DNA from 3 places in the Actinokineospora lacus genome. Region 2 is predicted to be linked to each of the others. Evidence: riboswitches for the same ligand, from Rfam matches in the RefSeq annotation. Region 2 holds a riboswitch; each other region holds the start of a gene.
What was found. A riboswitch is a leader RNA that binds a small molecule or an ion and turns the genes downstream of it on or off. The one in region 2 is predicted to bind cobalamin.

Region 1 (5,804 bases), on a different contig from region 2:
CGGAGTAGGGCTGACTGGAACAGGGCCGCCCAGAGTGGGGCCGCCCGCACAAGACGGTCCGGGTGTGCCCAGCCGCGTCGGCGGCTGGGCGCCCGGAGCGTCATTTCAGGTTTTCGGGGCTCAGGTTCCCAGGGCTCAGGTTCTTGGGGCTCAGGTTCTCGGGTACGTCCTCGGGGTGTACACGACCGGGTTGCCGCCGTGGGTGTGCACCCGGGTCTGCGAGCTGCCGATCAGCAGCAGGCAGCGCATGTCCACTGTGGCCGGGTCGAGGTCGGCGAGGTCGACGACCCGCACGGACTCCTGGGGGCCGCCGACGTCGCGGCCGATGACGACCGGGGTTTCGGGGGAGCGGTACTCCAGCAGCAGGTCGCGGGCCTCGGCCAGCTGCCAGGTCCGGCTCCTCGACGCGGGGTTGTAGACGGCGATGGCGAAGTCGGCCGCCGCCGCGGCCCGCAGGCGGCCGGTGATGACCTCCCACGGCTTGAGGCGGTCGGACAGCGAGATGGTGCAGTAGTCGTGCCCGAGCGGGGCGCCCGCGCGGGCGGCGACGGCGTGGGCGGCGGTGACCCCGGGCAGGACGCGGACCGGCACGTCCTTCCACAGTGGATCGTCGGCGGCCTCCAGGACCGCGGTGGCCATGGCGAAGACGCCGGGGTCGCCCGAGGAGACCACGGCCACGCGCCTGCCGCGCTTGGCCAGGTCGAGGGCGAAGGCGGCGCGCTCGGCCTCGACCTGGTTGTCGGAGAGGTGGCGGCTCTGGCGGGGGTTCGGCGGGACGCGGCGGAGGTAGGTCGTGTAGCCGACCAGGTCGTCGGCGGCGGCCAGGGCGTCCTGCGCTTCCGGGGTGAGCCACGGGCGGCCCGCCGGGCCCAGGCCGACGACGACCACCTCGCCGCGGCCTGCCACCGGTGCCCCCGTCGGCAGTGGGGGAGCGGAGTCGTTGAGCGGACTGGGGAGCACCGCCAGGGAGAAGTAGGGCACCGTGTCCGGGTCCACTTCGGACAGCGGGAGCACGCGGCCGGTGTCCCAGGTGGCGCGCTCGACGTAGAGGGCGCGGTCGAGCTTGCCCGCCGCGGCGAAGGCGGCGCGGACCTTCGGGAACGTGCGGCCGAGCTTGAGCACCGCGGCGGAGTCCGTCGCGGCCAGGTGCTCGGCGAGGGCCTCGGCGGGCAGGGTGCCGGGGAGCACGGTGAGGACCTCATCGCCCTCCACCAGCGGCCTGCGCAGCACCGCCGACGCCGCGCTCACCGACGTCACCCCGGGCACCACGACCGTGTCGTAGCTGTCGCACAGGCGTTTGTGCATGTGCATGTACGAGCCGTAGAACATCGGGTCGCCCTCGGCGAGGACCACGACGTCGCGGCCCGCGTCCAGGTGCGACGCCAGGCGCGCGGCGCTCTCGGTGTAGAAGTCGGCCATCGCGCCCGCGTAGCCGCCGGGGTGCTCGGTGGTCTCCACCGTCAGCGGGTAGACCAGCTGCTCCTCGATCTGCCCCTCGCGCAGGTACGGCGCGGCCACCCCGCGCGCGATGGAGCGGCCGTGCCGGGCGCTGTGGTAGGCGATCACCTCGGCGGCGGAGATCAGCCGGGCGGCCTTGACCGTGACCAGTTCCGGGTCGCCGGGCCCGAGGCCGACGCCGTAGAGGGTGCCGGTCATTCGGCGTCGCTCGCGATCGCGTTGACGGCCGCGGCGGCCATCGCGCTGCCGCCGCGCCTGCCGCGCACCACCAGGTAGGGCAGTCCGGACTCCATCAGCGCCTCCTTGGACTCGGCGGCGCCGATGAAGCCGACCGGCACGCCCAGCACGGCGGCGGGCGCGCCCGCGCCCGCCGAGACCATCTCCAGCAGCCGGAACAGCGCCGTCGGCGCGTTGCCGACCGCCACGACCGCGCCCGCCAGCCGGGGCCGCCACAGCTCCATGGCCGCCGCGCTGCGGGTGGTGCGCAGCTCGGCCGCCAGGCCGGGGACGGCGGGGTCCGACAGCGTGCACACGACCTCGTTGTCCGCGTGCAGCCGGGCACGGGTGATCCCGGAGGCCACCATCCGCGCGTCGCACAGGATCGGCGCGCCCGCGTCGAGGGCGGCGCGGGCCGCGGCGACCACGTCGGCGGCGTAGGCCAGGTCGTCGACCAGGTCGACCATGCCGCACGCGTGGATCATGCGGACCGCGACCCGCGCCACGTCCGGTGGCAGCCCGGCCAGGTCGGCCTCCGCCCGGATGGTGGCGAACGAGCGGCGGTAGATCTCCGCCCCGTCCCGGATGTAGTCGCTCACTCGTGCTCCTGCCTGAGTCCGGCGGCCGCGGCGACCGCCTGCCCGCCGGGCACCGCCCGGCCGTCGACCTCGTAGCCGCCGGTGACGGCGACGACGTCGACCACATCTCCCGCGGGCCGCCCGCAGCGGCGCGCGCAGCCCGCGAAGTGCACCGGCCGCCCGGCGACCGGCATCCCCAGCGCGTCGGCGCGCACGTCGGCGAGGGACTTCGCGCAGCCCGGCCGCCCGGTGCACGCGGTCACGCCGATGCCGGGCGCGGCCGGGTCGACCAGGAGGCCTGCGGCGGCCAGCGCGCGCGGCGACGCGCCGGGAACGACCACGCCGCGCCACGGCGTCACCACGACGTACGGCGCCTCGGCCAGCACGCGGACCTGGCGGTCGTCCAGCCGTCCCAGGGGCACGGCCGCGCCGACCGCGGGCCCGCCATCGGCGATGACCTCTCCGAGCGGTCCGGAGGCGGGCGGTCCGGAGGCGGGCGGCACTCCTGGCCTCAGGCGTACGGGACCGGCGCCCAGCCGGGCGGCGATCGTCGCCACCGCAGGCCCCAGCTCGGCGATCCGCCACTGCCCGGCCCGGAGGTCGAGGAACGCCCGCGCCGCCGTCAGCAGGGCCTCGACGGTCTCGCCCGCGGACACCCGGACACCGTGGTCGCGCCCGCCGAGGAGCACGGCGACCCCCGCGGCCGTCGGCAGCGCGGCGACATCGGCGCCCAGCCACGCCACGTCCCCCGCGCCGGAGTCGAGCGCGAACAGGAACCGGCCCGGGAGCGCTGCCAGCCGGGAATCCGCGCACAGCGCGGAGTCCAGCGCCGCGGCCGGGCCGACCGGGCCCAGCGGCGAGGACATGATGTTGCGCACTTTCTCGTGCGAGACCGACGGCAGCAGCCCCGCCGCCGCCAGCCGCGCCCCCAGCTCCACCGGCGCGCCCGGCCCCAGCCCGCGCAGCTGGACGTTGGCCCGCGAGGTCAGCTCCAGGCCGCCGGAGCCCAGCTCCGCCGACGCCGCCGCGAGCACCCTGAGCTGCGCCGACGTCAGCAGACCCCCGGGCACGCGCACCCGCGCCAGACCCCCGTCGGCGGCCTGGTGCACGTCGATGGCACCGGGGCAGGCGTCGCCGCCCGAGCGGCGGTTCTGGACAGACACGGACCGAATATAAGGTGAGCCCGACGAGGCGACGGCAACTGGAGGAAGCCGGTGTGAATCCGGCGCGGTCCCGCCACTGTCACCGGGGAGCGAACCCTGCTGTGGGTCACACCACTGCGGCCACCGAGAGGGAAGGCCAGGGGGAACGACGATCCGGGAGCCAGGACACTCCGCCGTCGCGACCCACTACCTCGGGGCGAGGACCCCAGGAAGGGCGCCATGATCCTGCTGCTGTCCACCTCGGACACCGACCTGCTCTCCGCGCGCGCCTCCGGCGCCGACTACCGGCTGGGCAACCCGGCCCGCACCGGCCCCGCCGACCTGCCCGCCCTGCTCGACGGGGTCGACGCCGTCGTCGTGCGGCTGCTCGGCGGGCGCCGCGCCTGGGAGGAGGGGCTCGACGCCCTGCTCGCCGGGGCGCTGCCCGTCGTGGTCCTCGGCGGCGAGCAGGCCCCGGACGCGGAGCTGATGCGGTGCTCCACGGCGCCCGGCGGCGTCGTCGCCGAGGCGCACCGGTACCTCGCGCACGGCGGCCGGGACAACCTGCGTGAGCTGCACCACTTCCTGTCCGACACCCTGCTGCTGACCGGCACCGGCTTCGCCCCGCCAGTCGAGCTGCCGGTATGGGGGCACCTGGAGCGCGCGCCGCGAAGCGCCGAGGGTCCCCGCGTCGGGGTCCTCTACTACCGCGCCCACCACATCGCCGGGAACACCGCCTTCGTCGACGCCCTCGCCGAGGCCGTCGAGGACCGCGGCGGCGTGCCCGTCCCGGTGTTCTGCGCCTCCCTGCGCACCGCGCCCGCCGACCTGCTCGACCTGCTCGGCACCGTCGACGCCCTGGTCGTCACCGTGCTCGCCGCGGGCGGCACCCGCCCGGCCGACGCCTCGGCCGGTGGCGACGACGACGCCTGGGACGTCGGCGCGCTCGCCGCGCTCGACATCCCGATCCTGCAGGCGCTGTGCCTGACCAGCGACCGCGCCACCTGGGCCGACAGCGACGACGGGCTGTCCCCGCTCGACACGGCCACCCAGGTCGCGGTGCCGGAGTTCGACGGCCGGATCATCACCGTTCCCTTCTCCTTCAAGGAACAGGACGAGGACGGGCTCTCGGTCTACGTCGCCGACCCCGAGCGGGCCCGCCGCGTCGCGGGGATCGCCGTGGCGCACGCCCGGCTCCGGCACGTGCCCGCGTCGCGGCGCAAGGTGGCGATCGTGCTGTCGGCGTACCCGACCAAGCACTCCCGCCTCGGCAACGCCGTCGGCCTGGACTCACCCGCCAGCGCCGTGCGCCTGCTCGCCGCGCTCGCGCGGGCGGGCTACGACGTCGGCGAGCTGCCCGGCGTGGCCGAGCAGGACGGCGACGCGCTGATCCACGCCCTCATCGCCGCGGGCGGCCTCGACCCGGACTGGCTCACCGCCGGGCAGCTCGCGGGCAACCCCGTGCGCATCCCGGCCGCGGCCTACCGCGAGTACTTCGACACCCTGCCCGCCGAGCTGCGCGAGAGCATGAGCAGGCACTGGGGGCAGGCCCCGGGCGAGCTGTTCGTCGACGGCGACGACATCGTCCTGGCCGCCCTGCGCGCGGGCAACGTGGTGATCATCGTGCAGCCGCCGCGCGGATTCGGCGAGAACCCGGTGGCCATCTACCACGACCCCGACCTGCCGCCCAGCCACCACTACCTGGCCGCCTACCGCTGGATCGCCGCCGACTTCGGCGCGCACGCGGTCATCCACCTCGGCAAGCACGGCAACCTGGAGTGGCTGCCCGGCAAGAACCTGGGCATGTCCGCGGCCTGCGGCTCCGACGCGGCGCTGGGCGACCTGCCGCTGATCTACCCGTTCCTGGTCAACGACCCCGGCGAGGGCACCCAGGCCAAGCGCCGCGCGCACGCCACCCTGGTCGACCACCTCGTCCCGCCGATGGCCCGCGCGGAGTCCTACGGCGACATCGCCCGCCTGGAGCAGCTGCTCGACGAGTACTCCTCGATCGCGGCGATGGACCCGGCCAAGCTGCCCGCCATCCGCGCCCAGATCTGGACGCTGATCCAGGCCGCCAAGCTCGACCACGACCTCGGCCTGGCCGACCGCCCGCACGACGCGGAGTTCGACGACTTCCTCCTGCACGTCGACGGCTGGCTGTGCGAGATCAAGGACGTGCAGATCCGCGACGGCCTGCACGTGCTCGGCGAGGTCCCGTCGGGGGAGGCGCGGGTCAACCTGGTCACCGCGATGCTCTCCGCCCGGCAGATGTGGGCGGGCCAGGTCGCCGCGCTGCCCGGCCTGCGCGAGGCGCTGGGCCTGGTCGACGGCGCCGACCGCACGACCGTCGACACCGTCGACGCGACCGCGCGCTCCCTGGTGCGCGCCATGGACGAGCGCGCCTGGGACC
Region 2 (5,804 bases):
ACGCGGCGATCAGCACGCCGGGCGCGGTCCAGCGGTCGGGTCGGTAGCGGGTCCGCAGCACCCGGCGCGCGCCGACGCGCAGCCCCGCGACCGCGAGCCCGACGCCCACCAGCAGCATCGGCAGCCCGACGAACCCCGGGGCGCTGGCGTCGAGCAGGCCGTACGCCCCGACGCACAGGCCCAGCAGCCCGCCGACCACCAGCGCGGAGGTGAGCAGCCGGGTGCGCCGCGGCTGCCCGGCGGTGCGCCCGTAGCCGCGCGCGTCCATCGACGCGGCCAGGGTGAGCGAGCGGTCCAGGGCGTCCTCCAGCACCGGCACCAGCAGCGTCCGGATGGCCCGCCGCCCGCGCACCGGGTCGCCGCGCAGCGCCCGCGCCCGCCGGACGTCGCGCGCGGCCACGGCCAATTGCGGGGCCACCGTCAGCGCCACCACCACCGCCACGCTCACCTCGTAGAGCGCCGCGGGCAGCGTCTTGAGCAGCCGCTTCGGGTTGGCCAGCGCGTTGGCCGCGCCCACGCAGCCGAGCAGCACCGCCAACTGCAACCCCAGGTACACCGCGTGCGCCACGCCCTCGGCGCTGACCGGACCGCCCAGCCGGATGCCGCTGGCCCAGTCCGGCAGCGGCGCCTCGGGCAGGGTGAACAGCACGGTCGGCCCGGTGACGCCGCCGACGAGGATGTGGACGAGCACCCGGATCACGATGACGATCAGCCCCAGCTTGAGGAACATCCCGTAGGCCGAGGCCCAGGGCGCGTTCGACCGGCAGCGCATGACGACGTAGGCCGCCACCACCGCGACCAGCGCCAGCAGCAGCGGGTTCGTCGTGCGCCCGGCCACCGCGGCCAGGCCGAGCGCCCACAGCCACCAGGCCCCGGGGTGGATGGTCACAGGTCGGCCTTGGCCCGCCTGCGCGCCGCGCCGATGGCCAGCCCGGCGAGGACCGCCACCACACCGCCGCCGACCAGGAACGAGACCATCCCGCTCCCTTCGCCGGCTGCTTCACCAGCGCTGGGCTCGATCTCGGCGGTCACCGGGCCTGTCGAGGTCGTCCCAGTCGTCTCGGTCGTCCCAGTCGCTGTCTCGGTCGCTGGGGCTCCGGAGGTCGCCGTCGCGCTGGTCGAGGACACCGCGGTTGACGTCGGTGTGCCCGGCCGGCCGGAGATCGGCGGCTGACCCGGGGGGCGCTGCGTCGGTTCCGCCGTGCCGGCGGGCTGGGCAGGCGGCGCGGCGGTCCGCGTGGGCGGTTTCGGCGCGGGCTGCGCCGGGGGCGGCGGTTGGGGGGCCGGGGGCCGGGGCGCGGCGGGCGGCGGGGTCGCGGGCGGCCTGCCCGCGCCGAACGCCCAGCCCTCGACCGTGCCCGGCGCCGGGTCGCGGGAGCCCGCGCCCGTCGAGCTGTAGACCCACGACCCGCCCCGCACGGCGTACCAGTACGACCAGTACGCCGTGGCCGGGGACGGGTTGACGCACGGGTCGCTGGCGGGCTTGCCGGAAACGCGGCACACCAGACCCGGCTGCCTGCTCGCGAACGTGTACCCGTAGCCCGCTCCGCTCAAGGCCCGCAGGCCACTCGACGGGTCACCCGGCGCGCACCCCACCTGCGCTCCCCCGCCGAGCGAGGCGAAGTCGACGACCACGGTCACCCCGGTGGTCCCCGAGCAGGCCGCAGCCGCCGCGGCAGGCGCCCAGACCACTGTGGACGCCGCCGCGGCCAGCACGGCCAGCGCGGCGGAAGACCGGCCCACGAGAGAGTGGCCCACGAGCGGGCGGCTCACGAGAGGCGTCGGCGTCGGCCGAGCAGCAGCAGACCGGCGCCGCCGAGGACGAGCAGCCCGCCGACCCCCACGGCGGGACCCACCTCGACACCGGTGTTCGCCAGGTCGTCGGTGTCGGCGATGGGGGCCGTGGTCGTGGTGGTGGGCGCGGCGGTGGTCGTCGGCGCCACGGTCGTCGCGGTCGTGGCGGTGGTCGAGGTCGTCGCCGGGGGCGCGGTGGTCACCGTGGTCGTCACCGGCGGGGCGGCGCAGGCGAGCACCGGGGCCGTGGCCGACGCGCCGTCCGCGCTGACCTTGTCGAGGGACACCCCGGTGATGCCCGCGATGGCCTGCGAGGTCGCCCGCGCGGCGGTCGCGGCGGCGAAACCGCTGGCGTCGTAGGCAATGGCGCCGCGGTCGGCCGCGACACCCGTGCAGCCGACCTGGCGGCCCAGCAGGTACGCGACGGCCTTGTCCGCGCTCGCCGCGCGCCCGCCCGCGGCGAGCGCGGTGGCGGCCAGGCCGGTGCTGTTGGCGTTGACGCCCGGCGTCGGGCCGCTGCCGGGGAAGCCGCCGTTGGCCTGCTGCTTGCCCGCCAGCCAGTCCAGCGCCGCGGCGGGCTCCCGGCCCACGGCGACGAGCGCCTGCACGGCGTACCCCGTGGTGTCCACATCGGACGCGCACGGCGCCTTCTCCAGGTACAGCGGGAAACCGCCGTCGGGGCACGCGCTGCCCGCGAGGTAGTCGACGGCGGTGGCGGGCGCGCCGCCGGACCGGTGCAGGGCGAGCACGGCCAGCGACTGGGTGATGCCGTTGCTGAAGTCGCCGTAGGCGGACTTGTCGGTGAACCGCCCGGACGGCGCCCGCAGCGCGGTCAGCCGGGCGATCAGGTCGACCCCGGCGAACGCGGCGGGGTCCTCGCCCTGGGCCTGGGCGACGAGGGCGAGCTTGGCGTGCGCCCCCGCGTACGCCTCGGTCGTGCCGTCGCCCAGGTAGGCCGCGGCGTTGCCTGCCAGCCACTCGGTCGCGGCGGCGGCGTGGTCCTGCGCGGCGCCGCCCGCGTCGAGGGCGAGCACGACGTCGGCGGTGAGGCCGTGGTCGGGGTAGGCGGTGCCGTCGAAGACGGTCTCCATGTGGTCGCCGCCCGTGAGCTGGCGGGCCAGCCAGCCCGCGGCGGCCCCGGCGGGCGCGGGCCCGTCGTCGGCCACGGCGACCGGAGCGGCCCCCACCAGCAGGAACAACGCGATAGCGGCGATACGCCCGCTCATCTCACGCCTCTCATCCCAAGGCGCGAACGAAGCCCGGTGCCCGGGACTCCGACCCGCTGTCCTCGACGGTGTCCGGAGCAGCCCGCGCCCGGCGGGTGTTCGGGCTCGCCACCGGTGGTGGCCTACCGTTGCGGGTCAGCGCCGGACTTCGACCGGACTTCCCCCGCAGGACGCGGTTTGCGATTACTCGAGCGCTGATGATACTTGCTCAGGCGAACATCGCGGCGATGAATCCCATGACATAGAGCACGCCGAAGGAGAGCGGGACCCACTGCTCCAGGTGCGTCAACTGCCAGTACGTCGAGCGGTCCGTGCCGTGCTTCAACGCCGTCCACTCGGCGTTCCAGTACGGCGAGGCGGGCAGGCGCTCCTCCAGCATCCCCACGACCTGGTACTTGGCCTTGCTGAGCTGGCGGTAGGAGCGCACCAGGTAGAACCAGGCCGCGCACTGGGTGATCAGCGCCAGCAGCGGGAGGGCCAGCCACCACTCGCCGTCGGTGGGCTTGCCCGCCCAGAACACGCCGAACAGGGTGAACACCGAGCTGTTGAGGGTGAGGAAGAAGGTGTTGGCCATCGAGCGCCGGGTGCCGATCCGGTCGGCCATCTCCACGTAGATCCGGTACTGCTCCAACACGAGGGTCCGGTACTCCGGGGTCGACTCCGCCTCGCCGTTCCACAGCCGGATCTCGTCCATGCCCCACCCCGTCCACCGCGCCGTCCCTGCCCGCCGGGGACTATATCGGGGTGATCGATGTCGACATCGTGTTCTCCGGCGGCACAGTGTTCACCGGCGGCACCATGGGTATCGGCGGCACCGTGGGGACCGGCACCGTGGGGACCGGCAGGACCACGGCCTTGGCGGTCCGCGACGGGGTCGTCCACGCGCTCGGTGACGCGGCGCTGGCCTGTCGTGCGGCGCTCACCGTGGACCTGGCGGGCGGCGTCCTCATGCCCGCCTTTGGCGACGGCCACGCCCACCCCATCCTCGGCGGCCTGGAGCGTCAAGGCCCGCTCGTCGCCGACTGCGCGAGCGTCGCGGAGATCGTCGAGGCCGTGCGGGCCTACGCCGCGGCCAACCCCGACCTTCCGTGGATCGTTGGGGCGGGCTACAACCCCACCCTGGCCCCCGGCGGCGTCTACGACGCCCGCTGGCTCGACGCCGCCGTCCCCGACCGCCCGGTGGTCCTGCGCGCGGGCGACTACCACGCCCTCTGGTGCAACTCGGTCGCCCTGGACCGCGCCGGGGTGGTCGACTCCGACGTCGAGGGCATCGTCCGCGACCCGCTCGGCACCCTGCGCGAGTGGGCCGCCTGCGACCTGGTGCTCCGCCTGGTCCCGGACGGGCGGGACCTGCGCGCCGCCGTCCGCCACGCGACCGAGTCCTACGCCGCCGCGGGCGTCACCTGGGTCCAAGACGCCTGGGTCGACCTGGACTCCGGCTTCACCGACGCCTACCTGTCCACTCCCGGCCTCCGCGTGGCCCTCGCCCTGCGCGCCGACCCCGCCTCGTGGCGCGACCAGCGCCCCCTGTTCCAGGCCGAACGCGCCCGGGTCAACGGGCTGGCCTGTGGGCTGGTCACCGCCAACACGGTGAAGTTCTTCACCGACGGCGTGATCGAGACCGACACAGCGGCCCTCCTGGCGCCCTACGCCCACTCGTGCACCCACGGCGCCCCGGTCTGGCCCCGCGCCGAGCTGCCTGCGGCGGCTGCCGCCTTCGACGCCGACGGCTTCCAGCTGCACCTGCACGCCATCGGCGACGCGGCCGTGCGGCTGGCCCTGGACGCCATCGAGCACGCGGTCGACACCAACCCGCCCCGCGACCGCCGACCCGTGATCACCCACATCCAGCTGGTCGACCCCGCCGACCTCCCCCGGTTCAGGAGGCTGGGCGTCATCGCGAACGTCCAGCCGTTCTGGGCCCAGCTCGACCCGGCCCAGACCGAACTGACCATCCCCCGCCTGGGCCCGGAGCGCGCCGCCACCCAGTACCCCCTGCGGACGCTGGCCGCCACCACGCACCTGTCCTTCGGCAGCGACTGGCCGGTCGACTCCCTCAAGCCCCTCGACGGCATCCAAGTGGCCACCACCCGCCAGACCCTCAACGGTGAACCGCCAGGCGGCTGGACCCCAGGTGAGCGCCTGACCCCCGAGACCGCCCTGGCCGCCTACACCTCCGGCCCGGCCTACCAGGCATTCGCCGAGCGCGACCGAGGAACCCTCGCGCCGGGCAGGCAGGCCGACCTGGTCCACCTGTCCGCCGACCCCACGACAGCCGAGCGCCCCGCGAGCATCGCGGTGCTGGGCACCTGGCTCGCGGGGCGCAGGATCTGGGGCTAGGGGGTGAGGAACCCGCCGCGCACCGCCCGCACCAGCGCGGACGCGTCGGCCGAGAGCACGGGTCCAGCCGGGTTCTTGCTGTCCCGCATCGCATTCAGCGTGTGTGCCAGCTCAACACACGTCGTGTGGTCCGAGAAGGTGGACTTCCGCCACCGCGCACCGCTTCGAGCGGACCCCATCAGGTCTATGCCTCCATTCCATCGACAAGATCGGCGATGACCTCGGCCGACCGCGTCGGTGACATCGCCATTTCCGTCATCCTGTCCGCAGCCGACGCGAATCGGCGCACGTCGGCGGGCTCCCACAGCTCCACGGCCGCCGCCAGGTGTTCCAGATGGACGATCGGGGAGGCACTGGGGAACTCGATCAGAACGAACGGGCCTGCCAGGTGCGGCCAGAATCCGCCTCGATGGGTCTCGATCAACTGGATGGAGACGTTCGCCA
Region 3 (5,804 bases), on a different contig from region 2:
CGGCTCGGCCCGCTCGACCGCCACCCTGGTCAGCGTCCCGCCGACCTCCGAGCGCCACCGCGCCACCAGCGCCTCGGACTCCAGGGTCACCGCGTTCACCACCAGCCGCCCGCCCGCGCCCAGCGCCGACCAGCACGCGGGCAGCACGCCGTCGGCGGTCACCCCGCCGCCGACGAACACCGCGTCCGGCCGGGGCAGTCCGCCCAGGACCGCGGGCGCCGCGCCGACGCGGACGTCCAGGGCGGGCACGCCCAGCGCGGAGGCGTTGCGCGCCGCCCGCTCGGCCCGCTCGGCGCGCGGCTCGACCCCGACCGCCCGGCACGCCGGGTGCGAGCGCAGCCACTCGATCCCCACGCTGCCCGACCCCGCGCCGATGTCCCACAGCAGCTCACCCGGCTCCGGGGCCAGGGCGGCGAGGGTCACCGCCCGCACCTCGCGCTTGGTGATCTGGCCGTCGTGCTCGTAGACGTCGTCGGGCAGCCCCGGCACCCGGGGCAGCCGCCGCGCGCCCCCGGCCGCGGCGCACTCCACCGCCACGACGTTCAGCGCGGGCGCCGTCCCGCTGTACTCCGCCGCGGCGCACGTGGTGATCCGCTCGTCCGGGCCGCCGAGGTCGGAGAGCACGGTGAGCGCGCTCGGCCCGAACCCCCGGTCCCGCAGCAGCGCGGCCACCGCCGCGGGCGTGTCCCCCGACGCGCTGAGCACCAGCACGCGCCGCCCCGGGTGCAGCGCCGCGTGCAGCCGGGCCACCGGCCGCCCCACCGCGGTGACCACCTCGACGTCCTGCAGCGCCCACCCCAGCCGCGCGCACGCCAGCGACGCCGACGACGGGTGCGGCAGCACGGCCACCTCGGTCCGCGCGCTCAGCTCGACCCCCACCCCGAACCACATCGGGTCACCGCTGGCCAGCACGCACAGCCGGGCCCCGCGGTGCGCGTCCAGCACGGACGGGATCGAGGGCACCAGCGGCGTCGGCCAGGTGACCCGCCGCGCCGCCACCTCTTCCGGCAGCAGCGCCAGCTGGCGCGGCGCGCCGACCACGACCTCCGCCTCCGCCAGCGCCGCGCGCGCGGGCGGGGCCAACCCCGCCCAGCCGTCCGCGCCGATCCCCACCACCGTCACCACGGCCGCACACGCTAACCGCACGCCCGCCGGAGATCCACGCCACGTGGCCTGGCCCACCCCCCGCGGGTCTGACACGATGCGGTGGACGAAAGCAGGGTGTGCGAGGAAACCGGTGCGAATCCGGTGCGGTCCCGCCACTGTGACCGGGGAGCGTCCCTCCCGCGCGTGCCACCGGGCCCCGGCCCGGGAAGGCCGGAGCGGGCGCGCTGATCCGGGAGCCAGGACACTCCGCCCTGCGTGACGCACCGACCCGGGCGCGGACCCGGAGAGTGAGGATTGCCGCATGCCCGAGACCGGGTACCCGTTCTCCGCCGTCGTCGGCCACGCCGACCTGCGCACCGCCCTGCTGCTCAACGCCGTCCACCCCGGCATCGGCGGGGTGCTGGTCCGCGGGGAGAAGGGCACCGCGAAGTCGACGGTGGTGCGCGCGCTCGCCGCGCTGCTGCCCGCGGTGGACGTCGTGCCCGGCTGCCGGTTCGCCTGCGACCCCCACGCCCCCGACCCGCGCTGCCCCGACGCCCCGCACGAGGGCGCGGACAGCAGGCCCGCCCGGCTGGTCGAGCTGCCGGTGGGCGCCAGCGAGGATCGCCTGGTCGGGGCGCTGGACCTGGAGCGGGCGCTGCGCGAGGGCGTGCGCGCCTTCCAGCCCGGCCTGCTCGCCGCCGCGCACCGGGGCGTGCTCTACGTCGACGAGGTCAACCTCCTGCACGACCACCTGGTGGACCTGCTCCTGGACGCCGCGGCGATGGGCCGCGCGCACGTCGAGCGCGAGGGGGTGTCGGTCTCGCACGCGTCGTCGTTCCTGCTGGTGGGCACGATGAACCCGGAGGAAGGCGAGCTGCGCCCGCAGCTGCTCGACCGCTTCGGCCTGACCGTCGAGGTGCGCGCCTCCCGCGAGGTGGACACCCGCGCGGAGGTGATCCGCCGCAGGCTGGCCTACGAGGCCGACCCCGCCGGGTTCGCCGCCACCTGGGCGCCCGCCGACGCCGACCTGGCCGCGAGGATCGCCACCGCCAGGGCCGCGCTGCCGGGGGTCGCCCTGCCGGACGCCGAGCTGCGCCGCATCGCCGCGGTCTGCGCCGCGTTCGACGTCGACGGGATGCGCGCGGACCTCGTCGTCGCCCGCGCCGCCACCGCGCACGCCGCGTGGCGCGGCGGGGACCGGGTCACCGAGGCCGACGTCGAGGTCGCCGCCCGGCTCGCCCTGCCGCACCGCCGCAGGCGCGACCCGTTCGACGAGCCCGGCCTGGACGACAAGCAGCTCGACCAGGCCCTGCGCGACGCGGCGGCGGAAGCGGGCGACGACCCGGACCCCGACCCGCCGGGCGGTTCCCGGCCGGGCAGTCCACAAGAGACAGATCAGCAAGGGGACGACTCACAAGAGGCCAAGTCGCAGGAGACAAGCTCGCAGGAGAGCAAAAAGCAGGCGCCCCAGGGCGACGGCGAGGGCAGGCACGCGGGCGCGCCCGACGCGGGGTTCACCGCCAGGCGCCTGGAGATCGCCGGGGTCGGCGACGGCGCGCCCGGCCGCCGCTCCCGCTCCCGCGCGGGCGGTGGCCGCACCCTGCGCGCCGCCCCGCGCGGCGCGGGTGTGCACCTGGTCGGCACGGTCACCGCCGCCGCCCCGCACCAGCGCGCCCGCGGCCGCACCGGCACCGCCCTGGAACTGCGCCCCGAGGACCTGCGGCGCACGGTCCGCGAGGGCCGCGAGTCCAACCTGGTGCTGTTCGTGGTCGACGCCTCCGGCTCGATGGCCGCCCGCAAGCGGATGGCCGCGGTGACCGGCGCGGTCGTCTCCCTGCTGCGCGACGCCTACCAGCGCCGCGACAAGGTCGGCCTCATCACCCTGCGCGGTAAGGAGTCCACGCTCGCGCTCCCCCCGACCTCCTCGGTCGAGGCGGCCGTGGCCCGGCTGCGGGACCTGCGCACCGGCGGGCGGACCCCGCTGGCCGACGGCCTGCTCAAGGCCCGCGGCACCCTGGCCGCCGAACGCCTGCGCGACCCGCGCCGCCGCGCGCTGCTCGTGCTGGTCACCGACGGCCGCGCCACCGTCGCGGCCCGCCCCGGCGGCGACCCGCTGGCCGACGCCACCCGCGCGGCGGCCCTGCTCGCCCGCGACGGCGTGGCCGCCGTGGTGGTCGACTGCGAGAGCGGCCCGGTGCGGCTGGGCCTGGCCGAGGGGCTGGCCCACGCCCTGGGCGGCACCGGGGTCCGGCTGGCGGACCTCTCGGCGGACGCGGTCGCGGGCGTGGTGCGCGCGGCCCGCGCGGCATAAGGAGAACCACGGTGCCACAGGGCAAGCCCGAGGCCGTCCCGGACGACGGCAAGACGACCAGGCAGCGCCGCAACCGCCCGCTGCTGCTGGTGCACACCGGCGAGATGAAGGGCAAGTCGACCGCGGCGTTCGGCATGGCGCTGCGCGGCTGGAACCAGGGCTGGGACATCGGGGTGTTCCAGTTCGTCAAGTCCGCGAAGTGGCGCGTCGGCGAGGAGTCGGCGTTCCTGGCGCTGGGCAGGCTGCACGAGCAGACCGGCGAGGGCGGGCCGGTGCAGTGGCACAAGATGGGCTCGGGCTGGTCGTGGTCGCGCAAGGCGGGCACCGAGGTCGACCACGCCGAGGCCGCCCGCGAGGGCTGGCGGGAGATCGCCCGCAGGCTCGCCGCGCAGGAGCACGACCTCTACGTCCTCGACGAGTTCACCTACCCGCTCAAGTGGGGCTGGCTGGACGTCGACGAGGTCGTCGCCACCCTCACCGGGCGCCCCGGCCACCAGCACGTGGTGATCACCGGCCGGGACGCGCCGCCCGCGCTGGTCGAGGCCGCGGACCTGGTCGCGCACATGGCGAAGGTGAAGCACCCGATGGACGCGGGGCAGAAGGGGCAGAAGGGGATCGAGTGGTAGCCCGCCTGGTCATCGCGGCCCCGGCGTCGGGCAGCGGCAAGACCACCGTGGCCACCGGCCTGATGGGCGCGCTGCGGGCCAGGGGGCACGCGGTCGCGCCGTTCAAGGTCGGCCCCGACTACATCGACCCCGGCTACCACACGCTCGCCGCGGGGCGGCCCGGGCGCAACCTCGACCCGAACCTCGTCGGCGAGCACCGGGTCGCGCCGCTGTTCCGGCACGGCGCCCTGGGCGCGGACATCGCCGTGATCGAGGGCGTGATGGGCCTGTTCGACGGGCGGATCGAGAACGGGTACGGCTCCACCGCGCACGTGGCCGAGTCGCTCGGCGCCCCGGTGGTGCTGGTGGTCGACGCGCGCGGGCAGAGCAGCAGCATCGCCGCGCTGCTGCACGGGTTCCGGTCGTTCCGGCCCGGGGTGCGGCTGGTGGGCGTGGTGCTCAACCAGGTCGGCTCCGACCGGCACGAGGAGGTGCTGCGCGCGGCGTGCGGCGAGGTGGGCCTGCCGGTGCTGGGCGCGGTGCGGCGGGCCGCGGCGGTCGGGGTGCCGTCGCGGCACCTGGGCCTGGTGCCCGCCGCCGAGCACGGCGCGGACGCCGTCGGCGCCGTGGCCGCGATGTCGGCGCTGGTGGCGGAGTCGGTGGACCTGGCGGCGGTGGCCGCCCTCGCCGCGACCGCGCCGCCGCTGCCGGGGCCGCGCTGGAACGCCGAGGACGAGGTGGCCCGCTCCGCGCCCGTGGTCGTGGCGGTCGCGGGCGGTCCGGCGTTCACCTTCGGCTACGCCGAGCACGTCGAGTTGCTGCGCGCGGCGGGCGCGTCCGTCGCGGTGCTCGACCCGGTGCGCGACACGGCCCTGCCGCCGGGCACGGCCGGGCTGGTGCTGCCCGGCGGGTTCCCCGAGCAGCACGCCGCGGCGCTGTCGGGCAACGTCGCCCTGCGCCGGGCGGTGGCCGACGCGGTCCGCGGCGGGATGCCCGTGCACGCCGAGTGCGGCGGGCTGCTGTACCTGGCGTCCACTCTGGACGGACAGCCGATGTGCGGGGCGCTGCCGGTCGACGCGGTCATGTCACCCCGGCTCACCCTCGGCTACCGCGACGCGGTCGCCACCGCCGACTCCGTCCTGCACCCGGCGGGCGCGCGGGTCACCGGCCACGAGTTCCACCGCACCCGGACCGATCCTGTGCACGGGGAGAGCCCGGCGTGGGCGTGGCGCGGCCCCTCGGGCGCCGTCGTCCGGGAGGGGTTCGCCAGCGGCCGCGTGCACGCCTCGTACCTGCACACCCACCCGGCGGGCCAGCCGGACGCGGTGGCCCGGTTCGTCGCCGCGGCAGGCCGCTGACCCCAGGCGAGATCACGGGAGGCGAAGCAGTGGCGGCGACCCGGACCCGGCGGCGCTTGGTGGTCATCGGGTCGGTGACGCTGAGCGTGGTGCTGCTCGCCGCGCTGGCCACCGCGACGGCGGGCCACGCCCTGTCACTGGCGGTGCAGGGCCGCAGCATGGCCCCCACCATCGAACCCGGCCACCGCATCCTCACCGACCCCTTCGCCGAGGACTACACCCCGGCCCGCCTGGACATCGTCGTCGCCCGCCCCAAGCCCGACTCCTCCTCCGTCGTCAAGCGGATCGTCGGCCTGCCCGGCGACCGGGTGCGCGTGAGCGGCGGACGAGCCCTGGTCCAGCCCGGCGGGGCCGGTCCGTGGCGGGAACTGGTGGTGGCCCCGTCCGGCGACCCGTGGTCGCGCACCCCCCGGGTCTGCTGCTCCCCCGACGGCCGCGGCA

Region 1: another riboswitch for cobalamin. It lies ahead of cobN (cobaltochelatase subunit CobN); the one in region 2 lies ahead of ACTG9Q_RS24065 (LPXTG cell wall anchor domain-containing protein).
Region 3: another riboswitch for cobalamin. It lies ahead of ACTG9Q_RS30905 (putative cobaltochelatase); the one in region 2 lies ahead of ACTG9Q_RS24065 (LPXTG cell wall anchor domain-containing protein).

The regions. Positions count from the first base shown of each region.
Region 1 covers NZ_JBQERA010000012.1:7,584-13,387, reverse strand. Annotated here, with positions in the region: gene ACTG9Q_RS26075 (anthrone oxygenase family protein) at 1-8, shown strand, start outside; gene ACTG9Q_RS26070 (precorrin-2 C(20)-methyltransferase) at 151-1,656, opposite strand; gene ACTG9Q_RS26065 (precorrin-8X methylmutase) at 1,653-2,273, opposite strand; gene ACTG9Q_RS26060 (precorrin-3B synthase) at 2,270-3,415, opposite strand; cobalamin riboswitch at 3,457-3,586, shown strand; gene cobN (cobaltochelatase subunit CobN) at 3,635-5,804, shown strand, end outside.
Region 2 covers NZ_JBQERA010000010.1:129,432-135,235, reverse strand. Annotated here, with positions in the region: gene ACTG9Q_RS24075 (CbiQ family ECF transporter T component) at 1-889, opposite strand, end outside; gene ACTG9Q_RS24070 (hypothetical protein) at 886-1,743, opposite strand; gene ACTG9Q_RS24065 (LPXTG cell wall anchor domain-containing protein) at 1,770-3,020, opposite strand; cobalamin riboswitch at 3,094-3,227, opposite strand; gene ACTG9Q_RS24060 (RipA family octameric membrane protein) at 3,229-3,714, opposite strand; gene ACTG9Q_RS24055 (amidohydrolase) at 3,765-5,360, shown strand; gene ACTG9Q_RS24050 (DUF397 domain-containing protein) at 5,357-5,539, opposite strand; gene ACTG9Q_RS24045 (helix-turn-helix domain-containing protein) at 5,545-5,804, opposite strand, start outside.
Region 3 covers NZ_JBQERA010000017.1:76,287-82,090, forward strand. Annotated here, with positions in the region: gene cbiE (precorrin-6y C5,15-methyltransferase (decarboxylating) subunit CbiE) at 1-1,125, opposite strand, end outside; cobalamin riboswitch at 1,229-1,353, shown strand; gene ACTG9Q_RS30905 (putative cobaltochelatase) at 1,409-3,400, shown strand; gene cobO (cob(I)yrinic acid a,c-diamide adenosyltransferase) at 3,412-4,026, shown strand; gene ACTG9Q_RS30915 (cobyrinate a,c-diamide synthase) at 4,020-5,363, shown strand; gene lepB (signal peptidase I) at 5,393-5,804, shown strand, end outside.